3 regions of the Halomonas sp. FeN2 genome follow, and region 3 is predicted to be linked to each of the others. Evidence: predicted binding sites of a transcription regulator. Region 3 holds the regulator's gene; each other region holds the start of a gene.
The links. The regulator FNR, encoded in region 3, switches genes on or off when oxygen is low (the NO sensors DNR and NnrR bind a similar motif). The targets are predictions, from matches to a motif close to TTGATNTANATCAA.
Positions count from the first base shown of each region.

Region 1: hemN (oxygen-independent coproporphyrinogen III oxidase) is a predicted target of FNR. The motif match lies at 3,172-3,185, and genes of this name have one in related genera.
Region 2: KF947_RS08200 (1,4-dihydroxy-2-naphthoate polyprenyltransferase) is a predicted target of FNR. The motif match lies at 5,717-5,730, and genes of this name have one in related genera.

Region 1 is NZ_CP074200.1:261,928-269,319, reverse strand. It holds gene KF947_RS01260 (ribonucleoside triphosphate reductase) at 1-1,023, opposite strand, end outside; gene KF947_RS01255 (U32 family peptidase) at 1,161-2,108, opposite strand; gene ubiU (ubiquinone anaerobic biosynthesis protein UbiU) at 2,118-3,113, opposite strand; gene hemN (oxygen-independent coproporphyrinogen III oxidase) at 3,381-4,766, shown strand; gene KF947_RS01240 (nitrate reductase subunit alpha) at 4,941-7,392, shown strand, end outside.
Region 2 is NZ_CP074200.1:1,767,413-1,774,804, reverse strand. It holds gene gabT (4-aminobutyrate--2-oxoglutarate transaminase) at 10-1,281, shown strand; gene KF947_RS08215 (GFA family protein) at 1,644-2,045, shown strand; gene KF947_RS08210 (cryptochrome/deoxyribodipyrimidine photo-lyase family protein) at 2,620-4,200, opposite strand; gene KF947_RS08205 (antibiotic biosynthesis monooxygenase family protein) at 4,359-4,661, shown strand; gene KF947_RS08200 (1,4-dihydroxy-2-naphthoate polyprenyltransferase) at 4,720-5,646, opposite strand; gene KF947_RS08195 (DoxX family protein) at 5,789-6,292, shown strand; gene KF947_RS08190 (isochorismate synthase MenF) at 6,321-7,392, shown strand, end outside.
Region 3 is NZ_CP074200.1:1,335,760-1,343,151, forward strand. It holds gene KF947_RS06275 (heavy metal translocating P-type ATPase) at 1-50, shown strand, start outside; gene ccoS (cbb3-type cytochrome oxidase assembly protein CcoS) at 47-292, shown strand; gene KF947_RS06285 (sulfite exporter TauE/SafE family protein) at 289-981, shown strand; gene hemN (oxygen-independent coproporphyrinogen III oxidase) at 1,060-2,493, shown strand; gene fnr (fumarate/nitrate reduction transcriptional regulator Fnr) at 2,578-3,324, shown strand; gene ttcA (tRNA 2-thiocytidine(32) synthetase TtcA) at 3,317-4,237, opposite strand; gene KF947_RS06305 (DNA polymerase III subunit epsilon) at 4,500-5,153, opposite strand; gene KF947_RS06310 (DUF294 nucleotidyltransferase-like domain-containing protein) at 5,159-7,015, opposite strand.

The DNA.
Region 1 (7,392 bases), 1.1 Mb from region 3:
GGCCCGGTCGCCGGCAAAGCGGTAACCCAGCCGGGCGCAGTTGATCGTCACTACTCCCAACGATCCGGTTTGCTCCGCGCTGCCGAACAGACCGTTACCGCGTTTGAGCAGCTCACTCAAATCAAGCTGCAGGCGGCAGCACATGGAACGCACCATGTGAGGTTCCAGATCCGAATTTAGAAAGTTTTGAAAGTAGGGCAGACCGTACTTGGCGGTCAGTGCGAAGAGCCGCTCGGCGTTGTCGCTTTCCCAGTCGAAATCATGGGTGATGTTATAAGTGGGTATCGGGAAGGTGAACACACGCCCGTGGCGGTCACCGGCCTCCATGACTTCCAAATAGGCTCGGTTGATCAAGTCCATTTCAACCTGCAGTTCGCCGTAACTGAACGGCTGCTCCTCTCCACCGATAACCGGTACCTGTTGGCGCAAGTCGTCGGGGCAAACCCAGTCGAAGGTTAGGTTGGTGAAGGGCGTCTGGCTACCCCAGCGCGAAGGCACATTGAGGTTGTAGATGAATTCCTGAAGCGCCTGCTTGACCTGTGCATAGGTGAGGCCGTCCTTGCGCACGTAGGGGGCCAGGTAGGTATCGAAAGAGCTGAAGGCTTGTGCCCCGGCCCACTCGTTCTGCAAGGTGCCAAGAAAATTAACCATTTGCCCGAGGGCACTTGAGAGGTGGCGGGGCGGGTTGCTTTCGGCTCGTCCCGGCACCCCATTGAATCCCTCTAGCAGCAAAGTACGCAGCGACCAGCCGGCGCAATAGCCGCACAGCATATCCAGGTCGTGAATATGCAAATCACCTTCCCTATGAGCTTCCCCCACGGCGTGGGGGTAAATCTCATCGAGCCAGTAGTTGGCTATCAACTTGCCCGAGACGTTGAGGATTAAACCGCCCAATGAATAGCCCTGGTTGGCATTGGCGTGAACACGCCAGTCGGCGCGTTGGAGGTACTCATTGACCGTCGGGGCGACGTCAATATGATGCTTTGCTACCTGAACGCTTGTGGAGCTTTTCACCCAATTCACCTATATATGCTAACTTTAATAAAAATAAATACTATATGTGGTGTTAAAGGGTAAGCGTTCAGGATTTTGCAATAAATGATCCAGATCAAAAATGGTGGGGAAAAATAGTAAGACGTGGTGGCGCCTAGGCTATGGCTTTAGCCAATCATCGTGCGGGTGTTATCCATACCCGGTCGGCCATACCAGTAACCGTCGCAGATTTCAGCATCCACCAGCGTTAAAGGATCGGGAGTAGGTAACCTGCCGTGGCGGGCCTTGTCGAAAGCCTTGACTACCATGGCCATGCCTTCCGCCCGTGGGCTGAGACGTGCCACTGATACCCCCATATCCACCATGACCGTCAGTTCATGGCGCAGATCCTGGCAGGCGCTGGAAAGGGTTTGAATACCGTTCAGGGTAAAAACATCGCGGGATTCTTGTGAACGTAGCACCAAGCCTTCGGGGTACTTTTGGCAGACGAACTTGCAGCGGTCTTTAGGCGTTTGGTGGCGCCGGGCGGTAAAGCAGCGTGATGACCAGGCCAAGGGGAGATGCCCGTAGGCGAATACTTCGCATGGATGGGGAATGCCTGCCTGGTGGCAATCGTGAATAAGCTTGGCCAAATCTTGCTGTGACATTTCCACCGGCGCTTGCCAGCGCTTCATTCCAGCACGTGCCATGACGCCCAGCGTCGCCGGATTGTAGAGGTTCAGCGCGGCACCGGCGATAAACGGCAGCCCAGCACTGGAGAGTCGCTGCAGGGCACTCTGGTCATTGGCCTCGACAATGAAGTCGCCGTTGTCACACAGCTTGCGTAAGTCACGCAGATCGGCTTCGGACTCGATTAGTGTCTGGCTGGCGAGTACCACCTGCTTGCCCGCCTGGGTGAGTTCGCGCCCAATGCCTAGCCAGTCGTCCAGTTTCATGTCGCGGCGCCGCGAGCAGACGGTTTCGCCAAGGGTAATTATCTCTACCGGCCAGTCGGCTGCCTCGCGGTAGAAGTCGGCGTAGCGTTGCCGAGTCCAGTAAAAAAGCACCGGCCCGAGGGAGAGTTGAAGAGGGCCGGTTGATAAGGTCGGTGATGGGGGAGGTGTAGTGTTCGGCATAGTAGGCTCCTATTTCCAGCGGCGTTCGTAGGCGCCTAGGGTAGTGATGGCACCTTCGGAGAGCTCGGCAAGGCCGGCCATCCAGGCGGGTTCTGGATCAAAGCGCTCAGGCTGATCCTCTAGGCGGTTGAGCGCCTGACGCCAGATCCCGGCCACTTTAGAGACATAGGCGGGGCTGCGCTGACGGCCTTCAATTTTGACGGCGCTAATACCCAGGTCGCGTAGTTCCGGCAATAGCTCCAGGGTATTGAGGCTGGTGGGTTCCTCAATGGCGTGATAGGTCTCCCCCGCCACCTCGAAGCGACCCTTGCATAGGGTGGGGTAGCCCGCGCGCTCGCCTTCGGCGTAGCGGTCGATAAGAACATTGTTAAGGCGCGACTCTAAGCCCTCAGGCGTTTCTTCCCAGCGGACATGGGCTGCTGGCGAGCAGACGCCCCGGGTATTGGGCGATTCGCCGGTCAGGTAGGAGGAGAGATAGCAGCGTCCTTCGGCCATGATGCACAGACTGCCGAAAGCGAACACCTCCAGTTCTACCGGTGTTTGCTTGGCCAGGTCGCGTACCTGAGTGATTGACAGCACCCTTGGCAGTACGGCGCGCTTGATGCCGAAATGCTGGTGGTAAAAGCGTAGCGCTTCATGGCTGGTCGCCGAACCCTGCACTGAAAGGTGCCGCGAGATCTCGGGGTGATGGCGAGTAGCGTAGTCGAGCAGCCCCATATCGGCGAGAATCAGCGCATCCACGCCCAGTTCCGCGGCCTGATCCACGGCCCGAGTCCAGTGTTGCCAGCCATCGGGCTGGGGATAGGTATTAATAGCGCAAAAAACGCGTTTGCCATGTCGGTGGGCGTAATCAATCCCCTCGCGGGCACGTTTGTCAGTAAAGTTTAGCCCGGCGAATTGCCGTGCGTTGGTGATGTTCTGGAAGCCGAAGTAGACAGCGTCGGCACCTTCATCTACAGCGCGCTTTAGGGCGGGTAGGTTGCCAGCGGGACATACAAGCTCCATAGCGAGACTCCTTGCGGGAAAAGTCCGAGCATTTTAGTCACCTATTTTTTGTCAGCTTTTGACACAGGTCATATCGGGGTGGCTTTCAAAAGCGGATAACGCTGCAGAGTAGGCAAGCTGGATGCAGGCAGTTTTTAAAACGTATATTGTATGAATATTAACCAATGCTTGCTGCACCCACTTCCAGAGATCTTTTTAAGAGATCTTTTTAAGAGACCTTTTTCAGAGAACTCTTCTAGAGCCCCTTTTCAGAGACCAATTTCGATCATGCAAGATGAACTGCTCTTCAATCGCCCCCTGGTAGAGAAATATGACCGCCCAGGCCCGCGGTACACTTCGTATCCCACTGCGCCCCAGTTTCATGCCGCGTTTGCCGAGGATGATTACCGTAGCGCCGCCGAGCGCAGTAATCGGGTCGCAGTACCCAAGCCGCTTTCGGTCTATGTGCATATCCCGTTCTGCAAAAGCCTGTGCTACTACTGCGCCTGCAACAAAATCATTACTCATAATACCGAGCGAGCCGCCGAATACCTGGAGTGGTTAAAACAGGAGATACGTGTTCAGGGAGCGCTGTTCGATACCACTCGGCAAATGACCCAATTACACCTGGGCGGCGGCACCCCAACCTACTTAAGCAACGCCCAGCTAAGCGAACTGATGGCGGCGCTGGACGAGGCTTTTCACTTCGCTGCACCTGAAGAGCGCGAATTCTCGCTGGAGGTAGACCCCCGCACCGTGACCCCCGAACAGGTGTACGAGCTCTACGCGCTGGGCTTCAATCGGTTGAGCTTTGGGGTTCAGGACTTCGATCACGACGTGCAGCAAGCGGTCAATCGCGTCCAGAGCGAAGAGCAGGTGGTATCCCTGGTCAAGGCTGCCCGCGAGGCGGGGTTTGAATCGGTCAGCGTTGACCTGATCTACGGTTTACCGCTGCAGACGGTGGCGAGTTTCGATACGACCCTAACCAAGATTATTGACCTGCAACCGGATCGCATTGCCGCTTATAGCTACGCCCATCTGCCCGAACTGTTTAAAGCTCAGCGGCTAATTCGCCCCGAAGACATGCCGCCCCCCGAGCGCAAGCTGGAGCTACTGGAGCTTACGATTAACCGGCTGACCTCTGCAGGATATGTCTACATCGGCATGGATCACTTCGCCCTTCCGAATGACGAGCTGAGCCTGGCCCGTGAAAATGGCACTCTGCAGCGCAATTTTCAGGGCTACTCTACCCACGCCGACTGCGACATGATTGGGCTGGGCATTACCTCGATTGGCAAGGTGGGCGATACCTACAGCCAGAACGTCAAGGAAACGGCCCAGTATCAGCATCGTTTGGATGAAGGGCGTTTACCGGTCTTCCGTGGCTATCGCCTTAGCGATGACGATCGCCTGCGCCGCGATGTCATTAATACCCTGATGTGTCACGGCCGTCTTGAATTTGCCGCTATCGAGGCCCGACACGATATCGATTTTAGCAGCTACTTCGCGAGTGCCTTGGCGAGCCTCGAAGAGATGGCGGACGACGGACTAATTGCTTTGCGCGACCATGAAATCGAGGTGCTGCCGTCGGGGCGATTGATGATCCGCAACCTGGCCATGGCGTTCGACGCCTACCTGAAACCAACGGAAAACCGTTATTCGCGCACGGTGTAATTTCAACAGCGCCAACCGTCTATTCCTTTACGTTGGCCGCTCTATCACCTTGGGGGTAGATAGGGTGTATATGGAGGTAATCACGCAGTAATTCGCTTGTCGATCACGCAGAATCCACTCCATGGAACCCGCACTGTCGGGTATGCAAATTTCCGAGGAGCCTGGAGATCGACCATGAGTCACTTCATAGATCGGCTGAATTTCTTCCGCAAGTCCCGCGAGCCTTTTGCCAACGAACACGGTGAGCTACGCAGCGAATCCCGCCAGTGGGAAGATAGTTATCGTGCCCGCTGGCAACACGACAAGGTAGTGCGTAGCACCCACGGGGTGAACTGCACCGGCTCCTGTAGCTGGAAGATCTACGTCAAAAACGGTTTAGTTACCTGGGAAACCCAGCAGACTGACTACCCCCGTACCCGTCCCGACCTGCCTAACCATGAGCCGCGTGGCTGCCCCCGCGGCGCCAGTTACTCCTGGTATCTGTACAGCGCCAACCGCCTCAAGTACCCGTTGATCCGCAAGCCGCTGCTGGCGCTATGGCGCGAAGCGCTCAAGGCTAATCCAGACCCGGTAGATGCCTGGGCGTCTATTGTCGAAGACCCCGCCAAGACCAAACAGTACAAGCGTGCTCGCGGCATGGGCGGCTTCGTTCGCGGTAACTGGGACGAGCTCAACGAGCTGGTGGCGGCCTCTAACGTTTACACCGCCAAGCAGTATGGCCCCGACCGTATTCTTGGCTTCTCGCCTATTCCTGCCATGTCGATGGTCAGCTACGCCGCGGGTAGCCGCTACCTCTCGCTGATTGGTGGCGTCTGCATGAGCTTCTACGACTGGTACTGCGATTTGCCGCCGGCCTCGCCAATGACCTGGGGCGAGCAGACTGACGTTCCCGAGTCCGCAGACTGGTACAACTCCGGCTACATCATCGCCTGGGGCTCCAACGTGCCCCAGACGCGTACCCCGGATGCCCACTTCTTTACCGAAGTACGTTACAAGGGCACCAAGACGGTTTCGATCACTCCGGATTATGCCGAAGTCTCCAAACTCACTGACGAATGGCTATCCGCCAAACAGGGCACCGATGCCGCCCTGGCGATGGCCATGGGCCATGTCATCCTCAAAGAGTTCCACCTCGATTACCCGAGTGCTTACTTCACTGACTATGTGCGGCGTTATACCGATATGCCGTTCCTGGTGGAACTGGAAGTGCGTGAAGATGGCAGCTTCGCACCGGGTCGCCAACTGCGTGCCAGCGATTTTGATGCTGCCCTGGGCCAGGAAAACAATCCCGAGTGGAAAACCGTTGCCTGGGATGAAACCCGTGACCAGTTGGTGGTGCCACGCGGCTCCATCGGTTTCCGCTGGGGCGAAACTGGCGACGAAGTGGGCAAGTGGAACCTGGAATCGCTGGACGCCGCAGGCGCTGAAATCAAGCCGTTACTCAGTTTGGTCAACCACCACGATAGCGTCGCGCGCGTGGCGTTCCCTTACTTCGGTGGCATTGAGCACGAGCACTTTGAGCACGTAAAAGGGGCCGGTGTTGGTGCTGCTGACGACCTGCTGTTCCACAATTTGCCCGCCAAACGCTTGAAGAGAGCCGATGGCAGCGAAATGCTGGCGGTCACCGTTTTTGATCTGATGTGTGCCAACTACGGTATCGACCGTGGCTTTGTCGGCGACGGCGAAGATGATGGCGCGACCTCGTTTGATCAGATTCGCCCCTATACCCCCGCGTGGCAGGAGAAAATCACCGGTGTCCCTGCAGAGCAGTGCACCCGCATTGCCCGTGAATTTGCCGACAACGCCCATAAAACCAACGGCCGTAGCATGATCATCGTTGGTGCCGGTATGAACCACTGGTACCACATGGATATGAACTACCGCGGCCTGATTAACATGCTGGTCATGTGTGGTTGTATCGGTCAGAGCGGTGGCGGCTGGGCTCACTACGTTGGTCAGGAAAAACTGCGTCCGCAGACTGGCTGGACGCCTTTGGCCTTTGGCCTCGACTGGCAGCGCCCGCCGCGCCACATGAACTCTACTTCCTTCTTCTATAGTCACTCCTCCCAGTGGCGCTACGAGAAGCTTGAGATTAAAGAAATTCTTTCGCCGCTGGCCAAGGCCGAGGATTACCCCGGTAGCCTGATTGACTTTAACGTGCGTGCTGAGCGCATGGGCTGGCTGCCGTCAGCACCTCAGCTGGACACTAACCCGCTACGCCTAGCGAAAAAAGCCGAAGCCGCGGGTATGTCCACTGCCGACTATGCCGTTCAGCAGCTCAAGAGCGGTGAACTGCGCTTTGCAGCGGAAGACCCGGATGCGCCAGAGAACTTCCCGCGTAATATGTTCATCTGGCGCTCCAACCTGCTGGGTAGCTCCGGTAAGGGCCATGAGTACATGCTCAAGTACCTGCTGGGTACTCGCCACGGTATTCAGGGTAAAGACCTGGGTGACTTCGGCGGCCAGAAGCCCGAAGAAGTGGTATGGCGTGACGAGGCGCCGGAAGGCAAGCTCGACCTGCTGGTGACGCTGGATTTCCGCATGTCCACCACCTGCCTCTACTCGGATATCGTGCTGCCTACGGCAACCTGGTATGAGAAGGACGACCTTAACACTTCTGACATGC
Region 2 (7,392 bases), 430 kb from region 3:
AGAATGATGATGACGAACCAAGAATTGAACGACCTGAAAAACCGCTACGTGGCCAACGGTGCCGCGACGCCAACCACCCAGTTTGCCGAGCGCGCTGAAAACGCCGAGTTGTGGGACGCAGACGGCAACCGCTGGATCGATTTCGCCGGCGGTATCGGCGTGCTGAACCTGGGCCACCGCCACCCGAAAATCGTTGCCGCGGTTGAAGCACAGCTCAAAAAAGTCATGCACACCAGCGCCGCAGTCATCTCCTACGCGCCCTACGTGCAGCTGTGCCAAAAGCTCTGCGAACTAAGCCCGGTGCGCGGCCCCGAGCGCAAGGCAATGCTGGTCAACACCGGTGCCGAAGCGCTGGAAAACGCCGTGAAGATTGCCCGCGCTGCCACTGGCCGCACCGGCATTATTACCTTCGACGGCGCTTTCCACGGCCGTACCATGATGACCCTGGCCATGACCGGCAAGGTGCTACCGTACAAGAACGACTTCGGCCCGATGCCGGGCGACGTGTTCCGCGCCCCATTCCCGAATCCGCTGCACGGCATCAGCGAAGAAGCGTCTTTGGATGCCATTCGCACGCTGTTCAAAACCGATATCGCCCCGCACCGTACAGCGGCCATCGTGATTGAGCCGGTTCAAGGTGAAGGCGGCTTCTATATTGCGTCACCTGACTACCTTAAAGCGCTGCGCGCACTGTGTGACGAGCACGGCATTCTGCTGATCGCCGACGAAGTGCAGTCTGGCTTTGCACGCACCGGCAAGCTATTTGCCCTCGAACATAGCGGTATCGAGGCGGATATTCTGACCACCGCCAAGAGCTTGGCGAACGGCATGCCGCTCTCGGCTGTGGTGGGTAGCGCCAAGGTAATGGACGCCTCCGGCCCCAACTCCCTGGGCGGCACCTACAGCGGCAACCCACTCTCCTGCGCGGCAGCGCTGGCGGTGATTGAGGTGATCGAAGAGGAAGATATCCTGGCCCGCAGCGAGCAGATGGGCAAGATGCTGGCCGAGCGTTTCGCGGTATGGGAAGAGCGCTTCCCCGCCGTAGCCCACGGTCGCCAGCTAGGCGCCATGGCGGCGTTCGAATTGCTCGATAGCGAAGGAAAACCTGACACAGCGCTCACCGGTGCGCTCTGTGCCAAAGCCCGCGAGAAAGGCCTGATCCTGCTTTCCTGTGGCTTCTACGGCAACAGCATCCGCATTCTGGTGCCGCTGACGGTTTCTTCTGCGGTGTTGGAAGAAGGCTTGAGCATTATCGAGCAGTCGCTGGAAGCGCTTGGCTAACAGCATTTAAGCAGTACCGAGCCCGCCCTCGTCAAGCAGCAATAGCTGTTGGCGAGGGCGGGCTTTTTTATGGGCAAAGCCTAGACCTAAGATAATCAGTCGAACTAAGTACCCTGTGCTAATCTGGGGTTGGTAGGGTGGATGCTAAAAATAGCAAGACAGATACCCTTTCAACGTGGAACACTGGCAAATGTAGCAGAAGTGCGAGTTTTGGATACTCAGCCTAATAAAAATAAAAGACTTGGGGAAATATGACAGGCTGCATTTTTGGACAATCATGCCGATGCGATCATCCAATCATAGAGCGCGCTGTCTAATACTTATTATGTGTGCGTAACCTGCAAGCCATAGAAGGTAATCCTATGACTAAGCATGTTGGTTCTTGCCTGTGTGGCACAGTTAGATTTGAGGTCAATGGGGGCTTCGACAGCTTTTACCTGTGCCATTGTGAGTATTGCCAAAAAGATACAGGATCTGCTCATGCGGCAAATTTGTTCTCGCAGTCAGCTAAACTGACCTGGCTGGCGGGTGTAGATGCTGTAACTTCCTTTAATCTTCCGGGTACTCGCCACAACAAAAGCTTCTGTAGATCGTGTGGTTCAGCATTACCAAGCCCCCAACTTACAGACCTGCTCGTTGTTCCTGCAGGGTGTTTGGATACTGAAATATCTGTGTTGCCAACTGCGCACATCTTCACATCAAGCAGAGCGGTTTGGGACGAGGCGATTGTTGACGTACCAGAGTTCGAGGGCCTGCCAGAGTAGACTAAGATCACATAACCAGCGGCTGTTGGCGGACGGATATTCGCTGGCGTTCCGACACGCCGCAAAGCCAAGTCATTATATTTTTCGGAGATTGATTTGCTAACCCTAGAGCTACTTGATAAGCATATTTCTGAATGCAGAGAATGTGGGATGGTAAAAGGGCTTTGTAATCTTTCGCAAAGCAACGAGTTTCGTGCATTCAAAATATAACCAGTGCAGGCACGGCGGCGCCAATTACATTGCGCTTTCGGCTCCATTTCATGGGCGCGCATGCTGCAAGCGTTAGGAACTTTCTTGTCAACTGAGCAAGTACATTTCGGATCTTTCTCGAACGAGACGCAGGGAAGGTAAAACCGTGTACCTAAACGTTTGGTTAGAGATATTAAGGCGGTAAGCTCACAAGCAAAAGCGTTTTGCTTATGTCGTGGTTTTCCCGATGCGGCGCGAGTAGGTAATGGCGTCATTAAATAGAGTATGACCGGCACTGGGTCGCTTAATCAGCTATGTTGAGTCGGTGCTAATGCGGTCACTCCCTCTGTCGAAGAGATTAGTGAGACCTATCCAAGAGTAACCGCTACGTATCTTCCAACCCTCCATCATCAAACAGCGAAAGCTGCTGACGATTGACGGGTTTTGCTTTTTTAGCGCGCTGAGCGGGCGGTCGTCGCTGGCTGGCGAGCTTATCCACAATCGCTTGGCTTGATTCCCTGGCTTCCGGCGTACGACGCAGCTCATACAGCATCTTCTTCCAGTGGCGTGCTTCGGCTTCAAAGTCGTGGGGGATTGGGTAGTGCTCGCCGGGTTGAAAGCCGAACCGGTGGCGTAGGCTTTCCGGCAGCGCCCAGGGTTTTGCGCGCCACTCTAACGGCAGAGCCGTTAATTCCGGCACCCAGCGGGCGACAAACTCGCCGCTAGGGTCATTATCCTCCGCCTGTTTGATGGGGTTATACACCCGCAGTGCGTTGGTGCCCGTTGCGCCTGCCTGCATCTGCACCTGGGGGTAGTGAATGCCGGGCTCGAAGTCGGTAAATAGCCGCGCCAAGTGCAATGCTGGTTCGTACCAGTGCAGCCCTAAGCCAAAAGTGGCGTGGGAGATCAGCATGGCGCGCATGCGAAAATTGATCCAGCCGGTGGCGATCAGGCTGCGCATGCAGGCATCGACTAGCGGTACGCCGGTTTGGCCGCGCTTCCAGGCGATCAGGTTAGGATGTTCGGGGTCACGCTCTCGCAGGCCGCGCAGCGCCGGGTGCAGGGTTTGCGACTCAATGCTCGGCTCGCTTTCCAGCTTTTGAATAAAGTGGCAGTGCCAGTGAAGCCGGGAGGCAAAGGCGCGCAGCGAGCGGGACCAAGCGGTGTCTTCAGCATGCTTTTTTCGCTGGCGGCGCAGCGACTGCACCACTTCGCGCATGGAGAGTGTGCCCCAAGCCAAGTGGGGCGAAAGCCGCGAGCCAAATTCCCATGCCAGCAACGGTTTAGACAGCGAGCCGCGATAGCGCCGCCCGCGCTGGCTTACAAAGCTGCGCCACACTGCGCGGCCTTCGCTGCGGCCACCAGGCTGGCGCTCGGGGCAGGGCGTGGCATCAAATCCTAGCGTCAGGCCGTGAAGGTGTTCGACGTCAATATGGTGAAAGGCTTGCCAGCCTTCGGCCGCTTGAGCGTTTTGCGGGGCTGAGAAGGTAGGAGCGGTCATTAACGCTTCCCACTGTTTTTCCCATGCATCGCGCTCTGCCACCCGTGATTTCAGGCCGCGTATTACGCCGTGCTGGCGTGCTTCATACCATGGCGCGCCTTGCTGTTGGCACCATGCCTTGACGCTAAGATCGCGGGCAAAGCTCCAGGTGTTGCCTGTCTCTTCATGGGAGTGAAGAGCAAACTCGCCGTAATGGGTTTTCAGGGCGTTCAGCAAATCGATAATATCGCCCTGCCAAATACACAGCGGTAGGCCAAGTGTCTCCAGAGCGTGAGAAAGATCGACAAGTGAGTCAGCGGCAAACTGCCAATGGCGCAGGGCACTATCCGGCGCTTGCCACTGCTCTGGCTCAATAGCGAATATGGGCAACACGGGGCCAGCCGCCGCTGCATTAGAAAGCGGCGCGTGATCATGAATACGTAAATCGCGTTTGAACCAAACGACCTGGATAGGTGCCTTAGCCATTAATAATACTGATACCTGACGGTTGAGAGCTATTCGCCGCTAAGTCTATTCGCCACTGAAATGTGACGTTACCATCAAGCTACCGTTTGCCAAATCAACCCAACAGGGCCAACCCAGCAGGATCAACTCTGCAGGAACAAACCCGTAGGAGAGTAATGATGTATATCGCCATGAACCGTTTTCGGATTGCCCCAGGCCGTGAAGAGGATTTTTTAGAGGTGTGGCGTAACCGCGACTCTCACCTGGATGAAGTGCCGGGCTTCAAACAGTTCAAGATGCTGCAGGGCGAAAGCCAGGAAGATCACACCGTGTTTATCTCCCACAGCGTGTGGGAATCGGAAGAAGCCTTCCGCGCCTGGACTAAGTCAGACGCGTTCCGGAAGGCCCATGCAAATGCCAAGTCACCCGAAGGTATTTATCTTGGCCCGCCTAAGTTTGAAGGTTATGAGGTGGTGCTGTAAGGCGGCACGGCTAAACGAAGCAGGTTGGCAGCGGGGCGCTTGCCCCGCTTTGGGGGCTTTAAAACAGCGCCAAGCCAATCGACAGCAGCACGCTGTAGAGCAGCGTCGAAATAGCGGTTTTCTTCAGCATATTGGTTAGCATCTCGCCATCACGGGTATGGCTTAGCGTTCTTGCCGCATCAGTCAGTGGTTTGGTCACCAGCAGGCAACTCCATCCCACCCACGGCACCGGCAGCGCAACTAAATAGATCAAGGTAAGCAGCAGCGCTAATCCCAGCAGCGCCCAGTGGTAGCTAATCGCCTTAGTGCGGCCAAGCCGCACCGCCAGGGTGATCTTGCCGTTACGAGCATCGCTTTCGATATCGCGCACGTTATTCACATTGAGCACGGCGGTGGCCAGCAGGCCGCAGGCGGCGGCAGGTAGAAATGGCAGCCAGCTTAGCTGCTGTACATGTAAATAGTAGGTGCCCAATACGCCAAGCAGACCAAAAAATATAAAGACCGCAATGTCCCCAAACCCTCGGTAGCCATAAGGAGTTCCCCCTAGCCCAACGGTATAGTTTACCGCTGCCAGCAGGGCAGCAGCCCCTAAAAGAATGAAGATGAGAATTTGCCCCCACTGATTCCCAAACGCGGCGACCAGCAGTAACAGCCCCAATAACGCGGCAACCGTGGCCGTGGCGATCATTCCCGTGCGCATTTTTTCCGCGGTAAGCAAACCAGAAGAGACCGCTCTTGCAGGCCCTATACGCTGTTCGTCATCGGCACCCGATGCGGCATCGCCATAATCATTGGCCAAATTAGACAGCACTTGAAGCGCAATAGCGGTCAGCAGGGCAAGTACAAGTACTGCCATATTTAGAGCACCCACACTCGCGGCTAGCCCACTGCCCAGCAGAATGGAAGCACAGGCTAGCGGGAGCGTTCGGGGGCGAGCAGCTAACACCCAGGCTTGGTAGTGGCGGCGCTTACTATTTTGTCCCATTCCGTTGATATTCCTGTTGACCGTTTTCATTTAATAAACATTCGGCAATGTATGATTAAGTGCGGAAAAGTAGATCTAAGTCAAAATATGCCGCGTCATCTTGTCTCACACTGCAAGCACCCCTTGAGTAGGAGTTTACGCGATGATTGGCGACTTATTTAGACATAACAAATATATGGCGGTAGTTTGGTTGCTGCTAAGGCTCTATTTAGGCATCACCTGGCTAACCTTGGGCATTGGTAAAATGACCGGCGGCTTTAACGCCGAGGGCTTCTTAAGCAATGCTGTTGCCAACCCTGTGATGCGTGAGGGAAGCGCGGTTTACCCTAACTATGTTGCCTTTCTAGAGAATTTTGCGCTGCCCAATGCGGATGTCATTAATTTCATTATACCGTTGGGAGAAGTGTTAGTGGGCCTGGGGTTGATCGTTGGTGTACTGACCTCATTTGCTGCGTTTTTTGCCATCATGATGAACATGTCGTTTTTGATGGCAGGCACGGTGTCCACTAATCCATGGATGATTGCGCTGACTTTCTTTTTACTGGTGGCGGGTGCCAATGCAGGGCGGCTTGGCGGTGATCGGTGGGTGCTACCTTATATAAAGAAGAAGCTAGGCTTAACGTACCAAGCTGGCGTTAGCAGGTAATTGAAAACGCTGGCCTAACAGGCGAACTATGCAATCTAACCCTATTGAAGCCCTCAAGCATCAGCTTGATACGCTTTGTGAAACCGATAAAACAGGGTTTATCCGCCTAACTACCCCCTGCCAGGTGGGTAACCTGATGGGGTGGCTAAACGTGCAGAGCGTTTATCCCCGCCTCTATTGGAAGGCGCGTGATACGAACGCCGTTGAGTGTGCGGTGTTGGGGGCGATTAAGGCGTTTGATTCGTTAGCGGCGCTGCAGGCGGATCTTGCTGCGCTGGCTCAAGCAGGCTGCCAACAGCCCAACTATTTTGGTGGCATGGCCTTCGACCCTGGTACGCCGGGGTGGGAGCACTTTCCAGCCTGCCACTTTTTGCTGCCGCGTATCGAGCTTAAACGCCATCAAGGTGGCGCGACGCTATCACTTAATCTACGTTTCGATGACCGCTCCCCCGGTGCCGAAATCACCCAGGCTTATGCCTGTTTAGACGCGTTGGTAGCAGAGCAGCCGCTGCCTCGCCTGCAGCCTTTGGTTTACCAGCGTGAAGATCGCCCTAGCCAACAAGAGTGGGTGGCTTGGGTGGGACAGGTGACGAACCCCGACCACCTAGTGCATACGCCCAAGGTGGTGCTTTCCCGGGAGACCTGCCTGACGACCCCTGAAACGCCTAGCCCTTGGGCGCTGCTAGCCCGCTGGCAGGCGGGTGCCGCCGACTGTTTTCACTTTGGCGTCCAGTTTACCCCCCATGAGGCCTTTATCGGCTGTCCGCCGGAACGGCTCTACAAGCGTGAAGGACGGCATTTAATGACCGAGGCGCTGGCGGGTACCACGCGTCGTGGGCAGGATGCCCAACAAGATCAAGCGCTTGCCGATGAACTGCTTGCCGATAAGAAAAACAGTCTGGAAAACCAGTGTGTCTATCAGCAGCTTTTGATCCAGCTTGAGCCGCTCTCTTCTCAAGTCCAGATGGGCGAGGCGCATATTGTTAAGCTGCGCTCGGTGCAGCATATCCGTCGTCTGATTCACGCCGAGTTGCACCGAGACGTCACCGACCAGCAGTTGCTGGCAGTGCTGCCGCCTACCCCGGCGGTAGGCGGTGTTC
Region 3 (7,392 bases):
GCACCCAGCCCGCGCCAGCGCTCGACACTTCAACACCGGTAACCGCATGACGATTCTATACCTGCTAATTCCACTCTCGCTGATTTTGCTCGGCCTGGCCGTCTGGGCGTTTTTCTGGGCGGTGAAAAATGATCAGTTCGACGACTTAGAAGGTCCGGCGCACCGGATTCTATTTGATGAGGATGAAAACGACCTCAGCCCCGAGCAGCGCCGCCAGCGTCAGCAAACCAAGCAAAAAAACGCTGCGCCAGCCGATGCAAACTCACCCGACGACCCAGAGCCCCGTTCATGAATCCGACGGGGCTCGATCTGCCGCCGCTCATGGCGGCGTTTGTGTTCGGCTTGATGGGTGGCGCCCACTGTATCGGCATGTGTGGCGGCATTATGAGTGCGCTCACCTTTGCAGTACCCCCTAGCATGCGCCACCCGGCACGCATGGGGGGCCTGCTGCTCAGCTATAACGCAGGCCGTATTATTAGCTATATGAGCGCAGGCGCGCTGGTGGCGCTGCTAGGCACGCTGTTTTCCCTTTCTGCTACGGCACGCCTGCTGCTGCAGATATTTGCCGCGCTGATGCTGATCTTAATGGCACTGTATATCGCCAACTGGTGGAAAGGGCTGCTCAAAATTGAGGCCGTAGGCCGCCGCCTATGGCGCTTTATTGAGCCCGTGGGGCGTCGCTTAATGCCCGTGGTGCACCTTCCCCAAGCCTTTGCCCTGGGGGCACTCTGGGGCTGGCTCCCCTGTGGTTTGGTCTACTCCATGCTGGCCTGGAGCCTGGCGATTGCCGACCCGCTTCAGGGCGCGCTACTCATGGGCGCCTTTGGGCTTGGCACCCTGCCTGCACTACTTGCCACTGGCCTCGCTGCCCGCCAACTCAGTCATTTGATACGTCACCCCGCGACCCGCAGTGTGGCAGCGCTGACAATTATCGCTTTTGCGCTGTGGCAGCTGTGGACACTCACCGCACACAATCTCTAATAGCATGACGTGGCTCAACCTTTACGCCTTCGTCGCGGGTTAGGCTAGCGGCATTTCCTAACGTCGGAGCGCCCCTTCATGCCCGTTCATGCCCCCGCTGCATTGCCTCTTGCACCCGCAGCTGCCGCAGCCCCTATGCAGCCGGTGTGGGATGAAGCGTTACTGCGCCGCTACGACACCAGCGGCCCACGCTACACCTCCTACCCCACGGCACTGTCGTTTCACGAGCAATTTACCCCTAGCAACCTGACCCAGGCGCTGGAGCGTAGCAATGCCAGCAAGCGATCGCTTTCGCTGTATGTTCACGTGCCCTTCTGCCGCAAAATCTGCTTCTACTGCGCGTGTAATAAAATCGCCACCAAAAACACCGCCCTGGCCGAGCCCTATATAGCCCGGCTTGACCGTGAAATGGTGCTGACCGCACGCCACTTGGATACATCACGACCGGTGGAGCAGCTGCATTGGGGCGGCGGCACGCCGACGTTTCTCAGCTTGAACCAGATGGGCGACCTGATTGATCGCCTGGATGCCCGCTTTGGCCTTTCGTCGTCGACTGATCGCGATTACGCGATTGAAATAGATCCTCGCGAAGCGGATGTGTTTACGCTGCGCCATCTCGAATCCCTCGGCTTTAATCGCATTAGCCTGGGCGTGCAGGATTTAAACCCTCTGGTGCAGAAAGCGATTAATCGCATTCAACCTCGGGTACTTACCGAAACGCTGATGGATGAGGCGCATCGTTTGGGCTTTCGCTCGCTCAATCTCGATCTAATTTACGGTTTGCCATTTCAGACTGAAAAAAGCTTTGCCGACACGCTACGCCAGGTGATCGAGCTCAACCCGGCGCGCCTTTCAGTGTTTAATTACGCACATATGCCCGAGCGCTTTGCCCCGCAGCGGCGTATTAATGTCGATGACTTGCCGGGTGGCGATGAGAAACTGGCGATTCTGCGCACCACCATCGAAATGCTCACCGCAGCAGGCTATGTGCATATTGGTATGGATCACTTTGCCCGACCTGACGATAGCCTGGCTATTGCTCAGCGCGAAGGCTCGCTACAGCGTAACTTTCAAGGCTACTCCAGCCACGCTCAGTGCGACTTAATCGGGCTTGGCGTTTCGGCGATTTCACGCATTGATGACGTCTATGCGCAGAATCCTAGCGATCTGGCAAGCTACGAAGCGGCGCTGGATAAGGGTCAACTCGCTACCGGGCGTGGCGTGCGGTTGAGTGATGACGACCTGATCCGGCGGGACGTGATTGAGCGGCTGATGTGCGATATGGGCATTGATCTGGCCGCCGTTAGCCAACGCTGGAACATCGATGCCCCCCGCTACTTTGCGCCAGCGCTTGAGCGCCTGCAGAGCGCCGAGCAGGATGGCCTGCTGACCCGCAGCGGCGACCAGCTTAACGCCACGCCGATGGGGCGGCTGCTGATTCGCCATATAGCGATGGCGTTCGATGCTCACCTGGCGCAGCAAACGGGCCAACGTTACTCAAAGATTGTTTAATCATCTTTAAGCAGGCATGCTAAAGCGACTACAATAGGTAAGGCTTTTCTAATTGATAAGCGGGATTCTCTCAAGGAGCAAAGCATGTTGGAACCCATGAGCCGTCGGCGCTCGCTACTCCATGAAGCTCGCTGCCAAACCTGCAGTTTGAGCTCACTGTGCCTGCCACTTGCCCTTGAGCTGGATGATGTGGGGCAGTTTGACGCCATTATTCGTCGTCGCGCGCCGCTTAAAAAAGGCGAACCGCTGTTTCGTCAGGGCGACGCCTTTACCAGCGTTTACGCTGTACGTTCGGGCAGTTTGAAGCAGACCAGCGCTGAAGGTAACGGCAGCGAACAGCTAACCAATTTCTACCTACCCAGTGAGCTGGTGGGGCTGGATGGCATTGACGAAGAGCACTACCCCGGTAGCGTTATCGCCCTGGAAACCACCACCGTCTGTGAGATTCCTTTTGACCGCCTGGACTTACTCTCAGAAGAGTTGCCCGAACTGCGGGGCCAGCTGTATCGGAGCATGAGCAAAGAGTTGCGCGATGACCGACGCATGATGCGCCTACTCTCGCGCAAAACCGCCGATCAGCGGCTGGCCACCTTTTTGATTACCCTTTCGGACCGTTTTCGTCGCCGCGGCTATTCGCCTTACAGCTTTCGCCTCTCAATGCCCAGGGCTGATATCGGCAACTATCTGGGCCTCGCGGTTGAAACGGTCAGCCGCATACTAAGCCGCTTTCAGCAACAGAATGTGGTGGCGGTCTCCGGGCGAGAGGTCAACATTCTCGATATGCAGCGTTTGATTACCCTCGCCGAAGAGGAAGAGCAAACGGTTAGCTGACGTTAAAGGCCTGGATGCGCCCCGCCAGCAGCTCTGCCTGCTTGGCCTCTAGACCTTCAAAATCGAACAGGCTGCGGTCAGCCAACTGGGAAGGGGCAATATTGGTGACGGCCTTGAACATGCTTTCCAGGCGGCCGGGAAACTTTTTGTCCCACTCCGCGAGCATCTCTTTGACGACCTGGCGCTGCATATTGGGCTGGGAGCCACATAGATTGCAGGGAATAATCGGAAACGCCATCAGCCGCGAAAATTCGGCGATGTCCGCCTCTTTGCAGTAGGCCAACGGCCGAATAACGATATTCTTACCATCATCGGATAGCAGCTTGGGCGGCATTGCTTTTAGGTTGCCGCCAAAGAACATATTGAGAAACAGGGTTTCGAGAATATCTTCGCGGTGATGGCCTAGGGCAATCTTATTGGCGCCAATCTCTTCAGCGAAACCATATAGCGAGCCGCGCCGCAGCCGTGAACAGAGCGCGCAGGTGGTTTTACCTTCAGGGGTTTTCTCTTTCACCACCGAGTAAGTATCGCGCTCGACAATGTGGTACTCCACGCCCTGCTTATCCAGATAAGCGGGCAGTACGTGTTCGGGAAAGCCCGGCTGTTTTTGATCCAGGTTGACCGCTACCAGCGAGAAATTGACCGGCGCATTGCGCTGCAAATTGCGCAAAATCTCCAGCATGGTGTAGCTGTCCTTTCCACCGGAGAGGCAGACCATCACGCGATCGCCTTCATTGATCATTTGGTAATCAATGATCGCATTGCCCACTTCTCGGCGCAGACGCTTTTGCAGCTTGTTAAATTCACGCTTCTGCTTCGCATCAGCCAGCTCAGGCTGGTCGTGCTCAGCGTCAGCTGGGGTGGCTCCAACCGTATTAAGGTGAGCAGGATCAAAGTGATCAAGAGTTTGCATGGTATAAGCACTGCCGAGGGTAGAAGGCGTGAGATAAAAAAGTAATAACTATTCTAACAACACTCACCGCCTGACCCAACTAATCAGACGTAGCCACACAAGATATCGCAATTGAAAATGACTATTTTGAACGCTGTACCATATCTCGGTGCGAGGGTAGCTTGGAGCGAGGGTCTTTTGTCATGGATGACAAAAGTAGCGCCCAGGGAGGGGTTCACAGCGCCCTCGCGGAAAGCTGCCCTCGCCACGATGAAGGAGACTACTATGCCACCTCCGCCATAATACGCTGCAGGCGCATATACAGCAGTGCGCTGGCGGTGGCCTCTCCAAGCACACTCTGCACGTCTATGGCGGGCACTTGCCAACACGCCAACGCCTGGGCGAAGCTGCTGGGCGCCTCGACCTCCGGGTGCAAACGCCGTAGCTGGCGTTGATGAAGCTTTGCTACATCGACCTGGGCGTTGGGCAGAGCAAAATTCAGCCGCTTAGTGAGAAGTGCATTTAACGCCCCGATGCGCTTCTCCAACTGCCAGCCAACGATGGGACGATTGCCGATAAATTCCACTAACGCGCCCAAGTTATCACTGCTTGGCGGCAGCACCGCCCCCGCCTCGCATAGCAAGTGATGACGGCGCAGCGTTGCACTTTCGGGCTGCTTCGTGCTGCCCAAGGTGATTACAAAGGCACGACTGGTATGCACCTGCTGCTGGCTCAGTACCACTGCTGCCAAGCTAATGATCGGTACGCAGGCCGTGGGAGTGACGGTGCAGGCAAGCGCCACCAGCTCCTCCCCCATATAGGGCTGAAACAGCCAGGCGTAGGGGGATTCTGCACAGCGTCGCCGGTCGCTTTCGCGACGTAGCAGGGTACGCAGAGAGCCGCTAAATAGCGCCACATGTCGATCTAACAGCCGCATTCCGCTCACGAATACTCCAAATGGTAACGATGGGAAATCCGCTGCTTAAAGTCTTTGACAATATGCATCGCTTCACGCAAAAGATCGCGCTCCAGGGAAGAGAGGTTTTGCACTACAACACGGTTAGCGCGACTGCTGTTTTGGGAGCTAGCGTCCTGGGCACTGGCTTGAGCACCGACAGGCGTCTCCAACGCGGTTAGCTGCTGTTTAAGACGTAGCTCGGAAAACAGTGCCAACGCTTCACCCAGGTCATCGGCAAAACGGCGATCCAACCGACCATCAGCAGCCAGTGCATCCAAACGATCAAACGTCGAGGTGGCTTTGATGCGCCGCTCAAGCGCCATGGTGCGCACGCCGTGAACGATAGGGAAAATACCGCCTTTCTTAATATCGATACCGTGCTGAGGCTTTTTTAGGGAGCCGAACAGCGTCAGAGGCGTCGAGAAACGTAGCGCCGTACGAGCAAAATAGGAAAGCAGCAGCTCATCGCCCGAACAGCGTTCAAATAACTCATCACGGACGCTTTCAAGCAGGCTGGGGTTGCCCGCTACGGCATGGGCATCGAGCATAATGGCCAGCTTCATCAGACTATCGCCATCACGCTCCCTGGCCCACTTGGCAATATTGCCTTTCCACTGGGATACCGTAGCCACCCACTCGGAATTAGACACCATAATATTGCCGGGGCACGGCGGGTAACCAAGCTGAATCAGGGTATCGGTGAGCGTCTGCATGTGGCTGGCAAGATCAGGCCACTGGGTGTCATCGGCAAGTATCAAGCCGTTATCCTGATCCGTTTTTAGAATCTGCTCACCGCGCCCTTCGCTGCCCATCACCATCATGCAGCTCTGCTCGTGGTAGCGCTCATCAATGGTGAACTCCCAGGCTTTACTTATAATACGGCCATTCAGTGCAGCGAGCAGATCCATTGCAAAGCGAAGCTTAACGCCCTGAGCCATCAGCGCTTTGACGAGCTCCGGCGTGCGCTGGCTGGCCGCCGAAAGCGCCTCCAAATTGGCCGCCTGCTCGACCTGCAGGCTCACCACATAGCTTCGGCTTGAGAAGTAGCTAAGCACGTCAGTGAGTTCTACAACGCCTTTCAAGGCGTTCTGCTCCATCACTACCACCCGCGAGACTTTATGGCGGGTCATTAGCACCAACACTTCAAATAAGTACTGATCCGGCGCCACGGTCACTAAATTAAAATGGGCGATCTCATCCACCGCTGATGTTACCGCGCTACCTTTCAACACTAACGCGTTGAGCAGATCGGTTTTGGTCACCATGCCAAGGATGTCCTGGGTCTCTACCAACAGGCTGTCGGCGTGGCTTTCTTTGAGCTGTTTTACAGCGCTGGCAATATCGGTCGCCGCCGCCATCAGCAGCGGCTCGCGCATACACTCGCTCACCTTTGCCAACATAAACCCCGCCATGGTGACACCACCTTCGGCGCGCTTTTCGGTCAACAGGCGCGCTTTATGGGTCAGCGACTGGCGAAAAAAATTGCTGAAATCAGGGTATTGGCGACACAACTGTTGAAACAGCGCTTTGGGTAGCAGGTAACAAAGACACTCCTGCTCAGCCTTAAAGCGGTAGCGGCTTTTACCATTGAGTATGCTGATCGCCCCAAACAGATCCCCCGCCGTGTAGTGGCCAATGCGTGATGTAGATGAGGGTAGCGTCGGATCAATTTCCGCCACTTCGCCTTTATGAATCAGAAAAACAAACTCACCCGCTTGCCCGGTCTCTAAAATGATTTCGTCACGGTCAAAATAGGCAAGGTCAATACCGCGGCGAATGTGGTCACGCCCCTCATCATCAAGAAGCGTAAACGGCAACTGGGATAGATCCACATCGACCATGGGGTATAACCTCATTAAACAGGCTGCGACTAACCGGATCTTGCCTTATGGCGAGCTAGCAGACATAAGCAAAAATAAATAAACGTCGTGACTCGATACTGGCCCACATAAATTGGCCCACACCAGCGCTTCAAAAAAACTGTTGTCGATTATTATATGAAGGTGGCTGTACGGGTATAAAGGATTCACTTCCCAAGTAGCAAGTAGAACCTTGTTATACCTTTAGCTATCACGCTAAAGTCGAAGCGACTTTTGATACGCGACCAAAGTATCGACTCATACTAACCGTCACTCCCTATTAAACGCTGTGCATGTATTTAAAGTAGCCAATAACTGCTTTTATTTGCTTACTAGACTATCGTCCCATAGCCTTGCAA